Regions from separate parts of the Allobosea sp. BIWAKO-01 genome, predicted to be linked through region 1. Evidence: predicted binding sites of a transcription regulator. Region 1 holds the regulator's gene; the other holds the start of a gene.
The links. The regulator PhoB, encoded in region 1, activates phosphate uptake and scavenging genes when phosphate is short. The targets are predictions, from matches to a motif close to TGTCATNNANCTGTCAT.
Positions count from the first base shown of each region.

Region 2: the regulator PhoB is predicted to act here: its motif matches at 5,668-5,684, upstream of BIWAKO_RS27075 (Orn/Lys/Arg family decarboxylase).

Region 1 covers NZ_BCQA01000001.1:1,663,441-1,671,414, forward strand. Annotated here, with positions in the region: gene greA (transcription elongation factor GreA) at 22-489, shown strand; gene BIWAKO_RS07665 (TIGR03862 family flavoprotein) at 499-1,716, opposite strand; gene BIWAKO_RS07670 (YnfA family protein) at 1,791-2,111, shown strand; gene phoB (phosphate regulon transcriptional regulator PhoB) at 2,216-2,914, opposite strand; gene phoU (phosphate signaling complex protein PhoU) at 2,948-3,667, opposite strand; gene pstB (phosphate ABC transporter ATP-binding protein PstB) at 3,716-4,516, opposite strand; gene pstA (phosphate ABC transporter permease PstA) at 4,561-5,448, opposite strand; gene pstC (phosphate ABC transporter permease subunit PstC) at 5,462-6,433, opposite strand; gene pstS (phosphate ABC transporter substrate-binding protein PstS) at 6,529-7,554, opposite strand; gene BIWAKO_RS07705 (ATP-binding protein) at 7,655-7,974, opposite strand, start outside.
Region 2 covers NZ_BCQA01000001.1:5,811,264-5,819,237, reverse strand. Annotated here, with positions in the region: gene BIWAKO_RS27090 (MltF family protein) at 1-1,381, opposite strand, end outside; gene ppk2 (polyphosphate kinase 2) at 1,663-2,562, shown strand; gene BIWAKO_RS27080 (GNAT family N-acetyltransferase) at 2,667-3,230, opposite strand; gene BIWAKO_RS27075 (Orn/Lys/Arg family decarboxylase) at 3,257-5,626, opposite strand; gene BIWAKO_RS27070 (HAD-IA family hydrolase) at 5,971-6,603, shown strand; gene htpG (molecular chaperone HtpG) at 6,814-7,974, opposite strand, start outside.

The DNA of each region.
Region 1 (7,974 bases):
GATCAATAGGAGGAGGCCAGAATGACTCGCGCCTTCGTCAAGGAAGCCGAGGAAAGAGGGACCCTGGACGAGCTGCCGGACCGGCCGGTCTCGCCGCACCCAAACCTCGTGACGCCTGAGGGGCTCGCACAGATCGAGGCCCAGCTGGCGCGCTGGCATGACGAACACGCGGCGGCGCTGGCCGGAGGCGACCGCTCCGAGATCGCTCAGACGCGACGCGAGTTCCGCTACTGGACGGCGCGACGCGCCAGCGCCAAGCTGGCCCCTGCGCAGGAAAGGCACGACATCGTCCGCTTCGGCTCGACAGTGACGATCCGCCGGGCTGACGGGCGCACGCAGAACTGGCGGCTGGTCGGCGAGGACGAGGCCGATCCGGCACACGGAACGCTGCCCTATGTCGCGCCGTTGGCGAGTGCGCTGATGGGCAAGGGCATTGGCGAGAGCGTCAGCATCGGCACAGAGGCGGTCGAGATCATCACGATCGCCTGAGGCGATCGTTCAGCTTCGGGCGAGCCAGGCCTGAATCCCTGCTGCAGCTGCGACTCCGGTCGCGAAACAGGCTTGCAGCAGATAGCCGCCGGTCGGCGCCTCCCAATCCAGCATCTCGCCTGCGGCAAAGGTACCGGGCAAGCGATTCAGCATGAAGCCTTCCTCGATCTCGGCGGGGGCGACGCCACCGGCGGTGGAGATCGCCCGCTCGATCGGCCTGAGACCGGTCAGTACCAGAGGCGCGGCCTTGATGAGTGCGGCCAGCCTCTCCGCGTCTTCGGGGAGGGGCCCCTTCGCCGCTTCGCGCAGCAGCGCAATCGCGGATGGAGCAAGGCCTGCAGCCTTGCGCAGATGATTGCTCAGCGTCACGCCTTTGCGACGATGCGCGAGGCGCTGGACCAGCAGCGCTGCCTCGTGATCGGGCCGCAGATCGATGGTGATGACCGCCCTGCCCTCGCGCAGGATCGTCTCGCGGATCGGGGCAGAAAGTGCATAGACCGCGCCGCCTTCCAGACCCGACGCATCGATCATCGCCTCGCCGGGCACGGATTGGCCGCCGAAGCTCAGGACGATGCGCTTCAACGGTACTCCAGCAAAACGCTCTCGCATGGTCTGGGACCAATCGACCGTGAAGCCGCCATTGGCCGGGCGCAGCGGCGCAATCGCAACCCCGCGCGCCGCCAGCAAGGGTGCCCAGCCACCATCCGAACCCAGCCGTGGCCAGCTCGCGCCGCCGAGCGCGAGCAGCGTCGCGTCCGGCTGCGCCTCGACATCGGCACCATCGCGGCTCCGGAACGTCAGAGCACCCGCCTCGCTCCAGCCGGTCCAGCGATGACCAGGCGCGAAGCTGACACCGAGTCCTTCGAGCCGGCGCAGCCATGCCCGCAGCAAGGGCGAGGCCTTCATGGCGCGCGGGAAGACGCGCCCGCTGCTGCCGACAAACGTATCCTGCCCGAGCGCATCGGCCCAGTCGCGCAGGGCTCGTGGCGGGAAGGCGCGAATGGCTGGCTCCAGCCAGGCTTGCGCATCGCGATAGCGGGGCAGGAAGCGGTCGAGCGGCTCGGAATGGGTAAGGTTCAATCCGCCGCGCCCGGCCAGCAGGAATTTGCGGGCCGGCGAGGGCATGCGATCGTAGATCGTGACGGTGTCCCCGGCTGCCGCGAGGCGCTCTGCCGCGATCAGCCCGGAGGGTCCTGCTCCGATGATGGCAATGTGGTGTGCTGGCATCGGTCTGGCTTGCCGTCAGCGCGCCCTGCGGTCAAGGGTGATCCGCCCTCAAGGGCGACCGACAGGGACGAACCATGCCGACCATCGCCGCCTATCTCGGCGCAGCCATTCTCGAAATCGCCGGCTGTTTCGCGTTCTGGGGCTGGCTCCGGCTCGGCAAGCCGGTCTGGTGGCTCGTGCCCGGACTGGTGTCGCTCGCCCTGTTCGCCTGGTTATTGACCCTGGCGGAGAGCGAAGCCGCCGGACGGGCCTATGCCGCCTATGGCGGCGTTTACATCGTCAGTTCGCTCGTCTGGCTCTGGGCCGTGGAAGGCTTTCGCCCCGACCGCTGGGACATTGCCGGCGGGCTGATCTGCCTCGCCGGCGCCGCGATCATCATCGCAGGGCCGCGCTAGGGCATCGGCCCGAAAAGTGGATTGCGGTTTTCTGGAAAGCCTATGCAGCCATAGAAAATCAGATCATCGGACCGGATTCGATATCCGACCCGATGATCCAAGTCTCAGCTCCGCGCAAAGGTCTCGTCGAAGGCGTAGCCGGCACCGCGAACGGTCCGCAGCGGATCCTTGGCGTTGTCAGGGGTGATCGCCTTGCGCAGCCGGCCAACATGGACGTCGACGGTGCGTTCGTCGATATAGACGTCGCGGCCCCAGACCGCGTCGAGCAGCTGGGCCCGGGAATAGACCCGCCCCGGCGCCTGCATCAGGAACTCGAGCAGGCGGAACTCGGTCGGGCCGAGATGCAGCTCGCTCCCTGAGCGGCGGACACGGCGGGTGGTGCGGTCGAGCTCGAGATCGCCGGCAGCCAGCAGGCCGGCGACATGACCCGGCTTGGCGCGGCGCAGCAGCGCCTGGATGCGAGCGATCAGCTCGGGCAGCGAGAACGGCTTGACGACATAGTCGTCGGCCCCGGTGGCGAGGCCGCGCACACGCTCGGTCTCCTCGCCGCGGGCGGTGAGCATGATGATCGGCACCCGCTCGGTATCGCGACGAGTCCGCAGCCGCCGGCAGAGCTCGATGCCGGAAAGACCCGGCAGCATCCAGTCGAGCAGCACGAGGTCCGGCGTATGATCGCGCAGATGCAGCTCGGCATCGTCGCCCCGCGCGACGCTATCGACCTCGAAGCCTTCGGCCTCGAGATTGTAGCGCAGCAGCAGGGTCAGCGGCTCTTCGTCCTCAACGATCAGGATGCGTGCAGGCATGTCTCACTCGGTCCCAAAGGTGTCGGGCGCCGGTCACTCACCGGTGGCGGCGTCCAGAAGGATATTGGTCGTGTCGAGCTTCGGACGGGCTGCGTCCAAGGCTTCGCCCGTAACGAGATAGTGGATCGTCTCGGCGATGTTGGTGGTGTGGTCGCCGATGCGCTCGACATTCTTGGCGCAGAACAGGAGATGCGTGCAGAAGGTGATGTTGCGCGGGTCTTCCATCATATAGGTAAGCAGCTCGCGGAAGAGCGAGGTATAGAGCGCGTCGATCTCGTCGTCGCGGCGCCAGACCTCCATGGCCTTCTGCTCGTTGCTGACGGCGTAAGCGTCGAGCACGTCCTTGAGCTGGGCCTGAACCAGGCGGCTCATATGCTCGAGGCCGACGACCGCGCGCGACGGCGGCTGGAACTGGCCGGAGATGGCGACTGCGCGCTTGGCGATGTTCTTGGCGAGATCGCCGACGCGCTCGATATCGGCGGCGATGCGGATGGCCGAGATCAGCTCGCGCAGATCGTTGGCGAGCGGCTGGCGCCGGGCGATGGTGAGCACCGCCTTCTCCTCGACCTCGCGCTGCAGATTGTCGAGGCGCTGGTCGGCGCTGATGACCTTCTGTGCCAGCCCGGTATCCCGGCGCACCAGGGCGACCGTCGAATCGCCGAGCATGCGCTCCGACATGCCCCCCATCTCGGCCAGGCTGCGGCGGATCCCCTCGAGATCGGCATCATAAGAGCGGACGATGTGATCAGTCATCGCGGCGTATCCTTTGTCGGCAAAGCAGTTGGAAGGCTGGGCGCCGGTTCAGCCGAAGCGGCCGGTGACGTAATCCTGCGTCTGCTTCTTGTGCGGGTTCATGAAGATGGTGTTGGTGGCGTCGAATTCGATCACCTCGCCGAGATACATGAAGGCGGTGTACTGCGAGATGCGCGCCGCCTGCTGCATGTTGTGGGTGACGATGACGATGGTGAAGTCGGTCTTGAGCTGCTCGAGCAGGTCCTCGATCTTGCCGGTCGAGATCGGATCGAGTGCCGAGGTCGGCTCATCGAACAGGATGACTTCCGGCTTCTGGGCAATGGTGCGCGCAATGCAGAGGCGCTGCTGCTGGCCGCCGGACAGGCCCATGCCGGAGGTCTTCAGCTTGTCCTTGACCTCGTCCCAGAGCGCGGAGCGGCGCAGAGCCCCTTCGACGCGATCATCGAGCTCGGATTTCGGCGGCTTCTCGTAGAGGCGGATGCCGAATGCGACATTGTCGTAGATCGACATCGGGAAGGGCGTTGGCTTCTGGAACACCATGCCGACGCGCGAGCGCAGCTCGTTCACATCGATATCGTTGCTGATGACGTTGCGGCCGTCGAGCAGGATCTCGCCGGTGGCGCGCTGCTCGGGATAAAGCGAGTAGATCCGGTTGAAGATGCGCAGCAGGGTCGACTTGCCGCAGCCCGACGGTCCGATCAGGGCCGTGACATGGCGGTCCCGGAAGTCGAGATTGATGTTCTTCAGCGCCTTGTGCTCACCGTAGTAGAAATCGAGGTTCTTGACCGCGATCCGGACGGGGGCCTCGGCATCAAGCGCTTGCGGGCTCAGTTCCAGCGTCGAAAGCATCGACTTGTTCCTTCAGATCGAACGCGACGAGGGTTTAAGGCCGTTCATTTGCCGCCCCGCACGATGCGGCGGGCGATAAGCGAGAGGCACAGGATCGAGACGGTGATGATCAGCGAACCGGCCCAGGCGAGCTGCTGCCAGTTCTCATAGGGGGCGGAGGCGAACTGGTAGATCGTCACCGGCAGGTTGGAGACGCCGCCGACGAGGCTGGGCGAGAACCAGAAATTGTTGTTCAGGGCGGTGAAGATCAGCGGCGCCGTCTCGCCGGCGATGCGCGCCAGGGCCAGCAGGATGCCGGTGACCATGCCGGATTTCGCCGCCCGCCAGGTCACGCTGGTGATGACGACCGAAGGCGGGGCGCCGAGCGCAGCACCGGCTTCGCGCAACGAGCTCGGCACGAGGCGCAGCATGTCCTCGGTGGTGCGCACGATCACCGGGATCGCGATGATGCCCAGCGCCACGCCGCCGGCCCAGCCGGAATAGCCGCGGAACGGCTCGACCAGGACGACGTAGACGAAGAGGCCGATCAGGATCGACGGTGCCGAGAGCAGGATGTCGTTGATGAAACGGATCAGGTCCGCGAGCTTCGAGCCCTTGCCATACTCGGCAAGATAGGTGCCGGCGAGCACGCCCACCGGGGTCGCCACGGCGATGCCGAGGAAGGTCAGCACGATCGAGCCGACAATGGCGTTGGCAAGGCCGCCCCCCTCGCTGCCGGGACCGGGCGTGACCTGGGTGAAGGTCGCGACGGAGAGCCCGCCGATTCCCTTCACGAGCAGCATGCCGAGAATCCAGAACAGCACGAAGATGGCGAGAAGAGTGAAGCTGGTGGCGATGATCTTCATCGCCCGGTCCGCGGTGCGGCGCGCAGGACGGACGCGGCCCCAGACCTGATGAGGCGTCGTTGCGGGCGGGGTGACGGCGCTGTTCATGGCCAGGCTCCGCTCAGAAGGACTTGACGCGCGCGACAAGGATGCGCGCGATCACGAGGACGACGAAGGTGACGAAGAAGAGGATGCAGCCGAGCGCGATCAGCGCGTTGAGCTGCAGGCCCATCGCCTCGTTGAATTCGTTGGCGATGCGCGAGGCAATGGTCGAGCCGGGATCCATGATCGAGGCGGAAAGCCGGTTGGCATTGCCGACAACGAAGGTCACCGCCATGGTCTCGCCAAGCGCGCGGCCAAGACCGAGCATGATGGCGCCGATGATCGAGACGCCGGCCTGCGGCACCAGCACATGGCGCACGACCTCCCAGGTCGTGGCGCCAATGCCATAGGCGCTCTCACGCAGCACGGACGGGATCTGCTCCAGCATGTCGCGGGTGATCGAAGCGATGAAGGGGATGATCATGAAGGCGAGGATGATGCCGGCCGTCAGGATGCCGAGACCCGAGGGCGAGCGCGAATATAGCACGGTGCCGACCAGCGGAATGCCTTCGACGATGTTCGAGACCGGGATCTGCACATAGGCCGCAAAGAGCGGCACGAAGACGAAGAGGCCCCACATGCCGTAAATGATCGAGGGCACGGCGGCGAGCAGCTCGATCGTCGTCGAGACCGGACGCTTGAACCAGGGCGGCGCGAGCTGGGTGAGGTAGACGGCAATGCCGAGCGAAAGCGGCACGCCCAGGACCAGCGCGATCAGCGCGGTCGACAAGGTGCCGACGATGGCGGGCCAGGCGCCGTACTGCTCGTTCTGGGTGTCCCAGACGCTGGACGTGATGAAACCGAGGCCGAATTCGCGGAAGGCGGGCCAGCCGCCGATGATCATCGAGGCGATGATGCCCGCAAGCAGCACCAGCACGAAGAGCGCGGCGGCCCGGCTGGCATTGCGGAAGACAATGTCGAAGGTGCCCTTTGGAGTGCGGCGAATGGCAGGCGCGCCGGGCGCGGCCATCTGGTCTGTCACGGCAGCCATCCGTGGTTACTCCGGTCGCATAAGAAGCACGAGGAAACGGGTCTCACAAAGTCGAACGCGAGGCGGGAACAACCCGCCTCGCGCCATAGAATGGATCAGAAGATCGGCTTGCCGGCCGGGTCGGTGACGCCCTTCCAGGTAGCCCGGACCTGATCCTTGACGTTGGCCGGGAGCGGCACGTAGTCGAGATCGAGCGCCAGCTTGTCGCCGTTCTTGTAGGCCCAGTCGACGAATTTCAGCGCGGACTGCACCTCTTCCGGCTTCTCCGGCTTGGCGTGCACGAGCAGGAACGTGGCGGAGGTGATCGGCCAGGCCTGAGCGCCCTTCTGATTGTTCAGCGAGATGCCGAAGCCCGGAGCCTCGTTCCAGTTCGCATTGGCGGCAGCGGCCTGGAAGGACTTGTCGTCCGGAGCCGGGAACTGGCCTTCGGCGTTCTCGACCAGAGCATGGGCCAGCTTGTTCTGCTTGGCATAGGCGTATTCGACATAACCGATCGAGTTTGCGACCTGCTTGACGGAAGCCGAGACGCCCTCATTGCCCTTGCCGCCGATGCCGACAGGCCACTGCACCGCCGTGTTGGTGCCGATCTTCGACTTCCAATCCGGCGAAACGCGCGAGAGATAATCGGTGAAGACGAACGTCGTGCCCGAGCCGTCCGAACGATAGACCGGGTTGATGTTGGCGTCAGGTAAGGTCAGGCCAGCATTGATGGCGACGATCTTGGGATCGTTCCACTTCTTGATGGTGCCCTGATAGATGTCGGCGATGATCGCGCCGGTGAGCTTCAGCTTGCCCGGCTCGACGCCGGCAATGTTGACGGCCGGAACGACGCCACCCATGACGGTCGGGAACTGGAGCAGGCCGTCCTTGGTCAGGTCCTCGCCCTTGAGCGGGGCATCGGTCGCGCCGAACGCAACCGTCTTGGCCTTGATCTGCCGGATACCGCCGCCTGAGCCGATCGACTGATAGTTGAGACCGATATTGGTCTCCTTCTTATAAGCTTCAGCCCATTTCGAGTAGATCGGGAAAGGGAAGGTCGCGCCCGCGCCGGTGATGTCGGCGGCCTGGGCAACGCCGGCCAGGCCGATCGTCGCAGCCGCGAGAATGAGAATTTTGCGCATTAGAGGAGTCCTCGTCTGGGTCGCAGTCTTTAGCAGCCCCGCTAGAACACCTTCCATATGACAGACAGATGACAGACCGTCACGTTCGCCGTCACATTGGTCAGGACGGGTTCCGCATCATCGCGCCGAGGCGCGGCAGGATCGCCTTGAAGAGGGCACCCTTGCCGTACTCGCTCTCGATGGTGAGACGGCCGCGATGGCGTAGCACGATGTGCTTGACGATGGCGAGGCCAAGGCCCGTGCCACCGGCCTCGCGGCTCGCCGCCGTGTCGACACGATAGAAGCGTTCGGTGAGGCGGGGCAGATGCTCGGGCGGGATGCCTGGCCCGTCGTCACGAACGCTGACGCTGGCTTCGCTCGCGCTCTCGACCACATTGATTGCAACGGCGCCGCCCTCGCGGCCATATTTGATGGCGTTCT
Region 2 (7,974 bases), 4.1 Mb from region 1:
AGTATTTGTAGATGTTGCTGACATACTGGACGGTCTCGCGGCCCACGACCTGGGCGGCGGCATGTTCGACATTGTCGAACCAGATAGTGGGGTTCAGCCCCTTCTCGCGGGCTATGCGCCGGAATTTCCGCAGGTTGCCCGGCCCGGCATTATAGGCCGCGAAGGCGAAGAGCACGCGATTGCGTGCATCGACGGCAGCATCCCTGACGATATAGGTCTCGGTGATGTGCCGCATATAGGCGGCCCCGGCCTGGATATTCCTGGCGGCGTCCTTGTCGACGCCTTCGATACTGATCGGCGGTGCCGCAGCGGTCTTCGGCATCAGCTGCATCACGCCGACGGCACCGCGGCGGCTGCGACGGCTCTGGTCGAGCTGCGACTCCTGATAGCCCTGCGCCATCAGCATCAGCCAGTCGAAGCGATAAGCTTCGCCCTGGCTCTTGAACTGGGCAACGAGCTCGCGGAAGCGCTTCTCGTCCTCCGGCGCATAGGCATTCCTGACGATCCGGTCGCTGCCATAGTAGCGGCGCCCGACATCATTGCCGAACGCGGTCCCCAGCCGATGCTCCTTGATGAAGGCAGCGAGTTCCTCGCGCAGGAGCGGGCTGTTCTTGCGCATGGCCCAGGCGATCGAACCATCTTCGTTGATCGCGAGATCGGGGCGCACCGAGAGACCCTTGTAGACTTTCGACCAGAGGGAGGCCTTGTGGTCGTCGACGATCGCGAAGGGCAGCAATCCGGCGCTGACCATCTCGAGGATATCCTCATCCTCGAGATTGGGGTCGGAGGGTTTCAGGGTGATGGCCTTGAGGCCGCGCCCCTCGAACGCCTTGCTCAGCGCGCGCAGATGCGTCGCATAGCTGCTGTCGGCCCGGACATAGATCTCCCGCCCGGCCAGATCGTCGATGCCCTTGAGTTCGGGGGCGGCCGGACCGGTCACCACGATCTCCCTGGCCCTCGTCGTCCAGGGATCGGCAAAATCGACCTCCGCCTGTCTTTCGGGCGTGATCGTCAGGTTGCCGGCCACGATATCGCCGCGTCCTGCATTCAGCGCGTGCAGGAGGTCTTCGCGCGGGACGGGCACGAATCCGACCCTGATGGTCAGGGCCTTCGCCTTGTGGCGCGCGTTCAGCCACGCCTCGAAGCGTTGCCCGATCTCGGCGACGACGCCGTATTGGCGCCCGCGATCGATGAAATAGAGCGACTTGCTGTAGGGGACGAGCAGCCGCACGACGCGGCGCTCCTGCATGCCGTCGAAATCGCCCGTCCAGGTTTTCAGCTGCGGAAGCGTCGCCACCGGTGCTGCCGGGCGCCTGGTTTGGGCCATCGTTGGGGCAAGCGACGCGAGAAAGACGAGCCAGGCCAGCAGGTATCCACGCATCGCGCCCTCCGGATATCGGTCTCGATGACATCAGAGGCAAAGAACAGGATGCCGTAAACCAGGAATTCTGGCCCGTTCCCCGTACGGCTATGCTCCGCCTGAGAAACCGCAGGGCATGTGGGTCATCGCAGCGTCACTTTAGCCGGCGAGACTGCTGCGGCAGGCGAGGGGCGCACAAGAATTTCGGCTGCGGATGGCGTGGATTTGATCCCCGCAAGACCGCGGTCTCCTGGTGCGTCCGTACCTCATTTGTCAAAACGCATGTCGAAGGTTTGCAGCTCATGACAATCGATCTGGACCGGATCAAAGCGGAGATCGCCGACAGCTTCGACGAGGAGCTGGAGCTGCAGCTTGAGGAGGATCGGCTCAACGAACTTGTCTCCGAGGGGCTGGGCTCAGGAGGTCCGACGCTGGACCGGAAGGTCTATTTCCGGGAGCTGTTCAACCTGCAGCACGAACTCGTGCGGCTTCAGGACTGGATCCAGTACAAGAAGCTCAAGGTTGTCGTGCTCTTCGAAGGGCGCGACTCTGCCGGCAAGGGCGGCGCGATCAAACGCGTCACGCAGCGGCTCAATCCGCGGATCTGCCGTGTCGTGGCGTTGCCGGCGCCGACCGAGCGCGAGCGCCACCAATGGTATTTCCAGCGCTATGTGCCGCATCTGCCGACGGCTGGCGAAATGGTGCTGTTCGACCGCAGCTGGTACAACCGCGCCGGGGTCGAGCGGGTCATGGGGTTCTGCTCGCAGGAAGAGCTGGAGGAGTTCTTCCGCTCCGTTCCGGATTTCGAGCACATGCTGGTGCGCTCCGGCATCATCCTGATCAAATACTGGTTCTCCATCACCGACGAGGAGCAGGAATTCCGCTTCCGCATGCGGATCGCCGATCCACTGAAGCAGTGGAAGCTCTCGCCAATGGACATGGAGAGCCGCGTTCATTGGGAGGACTATACTCGCGCCAAGGAGGAGATGTTCGATCGCACCCACACGGAGCACGCACCGTGGTGGGTGGTTCAGGCGGTCGACAAGAAGCGGGCCCGGCTCAACTGCATCGCACATCTGCTCAGCCAGATACCCTATGAAACCGTGCCGAAGCAGGACATCACCTTGCCGGAGCGGGTGCGCCATCCCGACTACACCCGAAACGCCGTTCCGCCGGAGCTCTACGTCCCGGAGGCCTACTGACGGTCGTCCGTGGGGCGGCTGACCGGAGGATCTGGCCGCGATGCGAGCCGACGGATCGCGGTGGCGGACCGTCGCGGCCCAGCTTGAAACGCCAGGCGCGCAGTTCAGGTCGGCGAGGCCGTGCCGTTTGGCGTCGCCGGCAAGGTGGCGCCAGCGCCGAGCGATCGCTGCACCATGACGCTGTCGGACCATTTGCCATAGCGATAGGCGACGCCCGGCAGCAGACCGACCCTGGCGAACGCGAAGCGCTCGTGCAGGGCAAGCGAGGCAGTGTTCTCGGCGTCGATATAGCCGATCATCTGCCTGAAACCCGCAGCCGCACAGGCGTCGATCAGCGCTTGCATCAGCAGGCGCCCGATCCCCCGTCCGAGATGGTCGTGGTGGACATAGATCGAATGCTTGACGGTGAAGCGATAGGCCGGGCGCTTGCGGAACAGGACGACATAGGCATAGCCGACGATCTCCCCTCCCAAGGTCGCGACCAGATGCGGCAGGCGGCGGTTACGCAGGTTCTTGCGCCGGTCGCGCAGATCGTCCGGCTGCGGCGTGCCGCTGTCCTCGACCCCGGCCTCGATGCCGCGCCGGATATGTCGGCGATAGATTGCCAGCATCGGCTCGACATCGGCGTCGCGCGACGGGCGGATGATGATCGGGATTTCGTTCTGCATGGCGTGTCGCTGCCGGTCCGCTGATCTTAACCCTGGGCCTGTTCGCTCACGACATAGGTGTGGAGCCGCACCCGCCCGGTGGCATCGGTCTCGCGATAGATGCCCTGGATCTCGACATCGAAGCCGGGGAAGGCATTGAAACTCGCCTCGAACATCCTGAGGTAGTCGATCATCGGCTGGGCCCGTGCGGTCAGTCGCTCGCCTGGAACGATCGATGCGATGCCTGGCGGGTAGACGACGAAGGGCGTCGTGGCGATGCGCCCGGCAATGGCGTCGATCGGCAGGTAGTCGACATCGTTGCGCACCAGGCAGCGCGCTGCGTCATGAGGCGACATCGCGATCTCCGGCAGGTGCTCGGGCGAGAACTGCCTGGCCTGCAGTCCGCTGACATCCGCCTCGCGGAAGAACCGGTGCATCTCGCCACAGAGATCGCGCAGCCGGACCCCGCCATAGCGCGAAGGCCGGCGTCGGCAGAACTCGGGAATCGCCTCCTCCAGCAGGGCGTTGTCGTCATGCAGCTTCTTGAAGGCGACGAGGCCGCTGATCAGGGTGCCGGCCTTGCTCGCCTCGACGCCCGGCGTCAGCAGGAAGAGCAGCGAGTTGAGGTCGTTCTTCTCGGCGACGATCCGGTTCTCGCGCAGAAACTGGGCGACGACCGGCGCGGGTATGCCGTGTTCGACATAGCTGCCGGTCGCGCGGTCGAAGCCCGGCGTCAGCAGCGTCAGCTTGTTGGGGTCGGTCATGGCAAAGCCCGGCTCCAGTCCAGGAAAGCCATGCCAGGCCGCCCCCGGCGCGAGCTGCCAATAGGCCGGGTCCAGGGCGAGCTGGTCGGTCGCGACCATCTCCCAGGCGACGTCATGGACCGCACCCTGCCGCGATGCATCGGGAATCGTCACCCGGTCGGGCACGAAGGGCTCGAAGAACCAGCGCCGCTCGGGCCGCGCTTCCTTCTCCTCGAATTCGCGCCGGACGGCCCGGATCTTCTTGCGCAGCTCGATTCCGAGCTTGATCGTATCGTCCCAGAGCACTTCGCCGGAGCGCCCCTTCATCATCTGCGCGCCGACATCCAGCGAGGCGAACAGCGGATAGAAGGGCGAGGTCGAGGCATATTGCATGAAGCTCTCATTGAAGCGTCGATGCTCGACCCGGCGCTTCTGCCCCCGGATGTGCCTGTCCTTGATATGGATCTGCGAGGCCTGGGAGAAGCTCGCCAGTTGCTTGTGCGTCGATTGCGTCGCGATGATGCCGGGCGCGTCAGGCCCGAGATCGGAGAGCCCCATCGCGAAGCGCCCGGCATAGAGCGGGTGGAACTTCATGAATCCGGCCCAGGCCTCGTCGAAGAGGATGTAATCGCAGAGATGACCGATGCGCTGCAGGATCATCTCGGCGCTGTGGATCGAGCCGTCATAGGTGCATTGCTCGACCACGGCGACGCGGAACGGGCGCGGCTTCTGCCAGGCATCCCGATCCGTGACCAGCGGATGCGTCCTGATGCGCTCGCGCAGCGCTGCCTCGTCGAATGTGTCCCAGCGCATCGGCCCGATCAGACCCCAGGCGTTGCGGACGGTGGGAACATAGACCGGGATCCCGCCGCCGATGAGCAGGGCGCCATGATGGGCGGCCTTGTGGTTGTTACGGTCGAAGAGCACGAGGTCGCCATCCGTGACCAGTGCCGCGAGCGCGACCTTGTTGGAGGTCGAGGTGCCGTTGAGGACGAAATAGGTCTTCTCGGCGCCGAAAATCTGGGCGGCTTCCTTCTGCGCTTTCAGCGCGGGCCCCTCATGGGTCAGCAGGTCGCCGAGATCGAGCACCGAATTGTCGAGGTCGTCGCGGAAGACCGCCTCGCCGAGATGCTCCATGAAAACGCGCCCGATCGGACTGCGGCTGTAGAAGACGCCGCCATTATGACCGGGGCAGGTCCACAGGTGATTGCCCTCTTCGGCATAGTCGACGAGCGCACCGAAAAATGGCGTTTTCAGCGTCTCGGCATATTGCTTGAGGCGGCTGATAAGGCTCTTGGCGATGAAGGGCGGTGTTTCCTCCGACAGGAATATATAGCCGTCGATGAAGTCGAGCACCTCGACCGGCACGTCCTCGAAGCGCTTGCGGCGGATCAGCAGGATGATCGGGAAGTCGAGCCCGCGGCGGCGCATCAGGTTGATCAGATGCGCCGTCTTGCCTTCCAGCCCCTTCTTGCCCCAATCGACCACCATGCAGCCGATGGCTGCATCGGTCTGGACCGCGATCTCGGCATCTTCCAACTTGCGCGCCTTGACGACCTCGAAGCCGGAGCGCTCGATCTCGTCGACGATCTGGTTGAACCGGATCCCCTCGAGATCCTCAGCGTCGAAGTTCGGCGTCGCGAACAGGAAGGTGAAGCGCCTGAAGTAATCCATGCCGGCCCCGTCGGTTCGAGCAGCGATATGTCGGTGGGTTCATGACCGTCGGACGACTTTTCGCCAGACTATGTCACAACCATGCATCCGGCGAAGAGATCCGGCGGTGTCGCCACTTTCCGTTCTCGGTCATTCGAGCTTCCGCTGCTGGACCGCGCCCACGGCTGACCTCGGTCACTCCATCGAAACCGGACTTTCCGAAATTGGCGCTGTGATCCGCGCTTGCGACGCGCTATCGGGCCAGCAGCATCTCACTCGCAAGCGACATCTCATTCAAATGAATGTCCTCAACCGCTGTCGATCAGGGTATCGCCGGCACACCGCTCACAGGTTCGACTCCGGCCATGCCTCGCTACGCGCTCGCCATCTTCGATTTCGACGGAACGCTGGCCGATAGTTTTCCGTGGTTCTGTTCGGTGCTGAACGAGACCGCCCGGCGATTTGGCTTCCGCGAGGTCCAGGAGCAGGAGAGGGACAATCTGCGGGCTCTGGGCAGCCGCGAGATCGTGGCCCATCTCGGGGTTCCCCTGTGGAAGCTCCCGGCGATCGCCGCGCATATGCGCCAGCTCAACGCGCAGAGTCAGGGCGAGGTTCGCCTCTTCGACGGGGTTGAACAGGCGCTCGCAAATCTCGCCCGTCATGGCATCCGGATCGCCGTCGTCAGCTCCAATGCGGAGGAGACGATCCGGCGGACGCTGGGCCGGGCCGCGGACCATGTCAGCGCCTTCGATTGCGGCGCCTCGCTCTGGGGAAAAAGCGCCAAGTTCAAGGCTGTAGCGAAGCGGCTTGGCATCCCGCGCGAGCGCGCGATTGCGATCGGCGATGAGCTTCGCGACATCGAGGCTGCCCGCAAGGCCGGGATGGCCTGCGGGGCGGTGACCTTCGGCTACAACGCCCCTGCTGCGCTGCTCGCGCAATGGCCGGATCTGGTGTTCACGGATTTCGCCGATCTGCAGGCTCAACTGACCAGCGGCTGAGGCTCATGCCTGCCCGTGAGGGCAGGTCGATCCAGGCGATTCAAAGTCTTAGAATTATCGGGCAATGCCTTGATTTTGCGCCTAAAAGACCGCTTTCCGTGGCCGGTTTGGCCCCCGCCGGAAACGGTGGTCTCGGACGCGTAGTCGGCACGTTCGTCTGGAGCCGAGAGGGCGTGCGCGCCGGACCGGCACGCACGCTGCATTCGGTCTCTACGAGGCTGCGAGGCCAAGCGCGACCAGCCGACCCAGGCGCTCGGAGAACGCCCTGGCATCGGTGGGACGCTCTCCGTCGAGCACGCGGGCGGTGTCGAGCAGGAGGTTCGCGACATCGCTGCGCACGGCCTCGTTCTGCACGCCGGCCAGTCCCTGGATCATCGCGTGGCGCGGATTGACCTCGAGGATCGGCTTGCTGGCGCGCTCGATGCGCCCGCCCGCGGTCAAGAGCCGCTCGAACTGGCGATCAGGACCGTCTTCCGCCGCGACCAGGCAGACCGCGCTGTCGGTCAGCCGGTCGGAGGCCCTGACATCGGCGATCTGGTCCGCGAGAACCTCCTTCATCGCTACGAGCAGGGCCTGCACCGCCTCGCTCGTCTCGGCAGAGGGCGCCGTCGCGTTGTCGAGAAGCGGGATCAGGCTGAGATCGGCAGCACCCTGCGTCACCGACTTGAAGGGCTTGCCCTCGAATTCCGGCGCTCCCGAGACCCAGAAGCTGTCGACGGGGTCGCTGAGCAGCAGCACCTCGATGCCACGCGCCCGAAAACCTTCGAGTTGCGGGGAATTCGCGATCCGCTCTGCGTCGTCGCCGGCGATATAGTAGATCGCCGTCTGGTTCTCCCTGAGCGCCCCGACATAGTCCTTCAGGCTACGCCGGCCGTCGCTTGCGGCCGTCGTCTTGAAGCGGGCGAGCCCGAGCAACTGGGCGCGGCGCTCGAAATCCTCGTAGATCCCTTCCTTGATGACCGCGCCGAAATTCTCCCAGATCCTGGCGAAGGTATCGCCGTCCTGTTCGGCGAGCTTTGACAGCTCGGAGAGAACGCGGCTGGTGACGCCCTTCTTGATCGCGCTCAGCAGCGGGCTGTCCTGGATCATCTCGCGCGAGACGTTCAGCGGCAGATCGGCGGTGTCGACGATGCCGCGCACGAAGCGCAGATAGCGCGGCAGGAACTCAGCCTCGTCGGTGATGAAGACGCGCTTCACATAGAGCTTGATACGGCCCTTGCGATCGGCGTCGAACAGGTCGAAGGGACGCCCGCCTGGCACGAAGAGTAGCGCGGTGTATTCGTGGCGGCCCTCGGCCCGGAAATGGATCGTCGCGGCCGGCTCGTCATATTGCGCGGCGACGCTGCGATAGAAATCCGTGTAGTCCTGCGT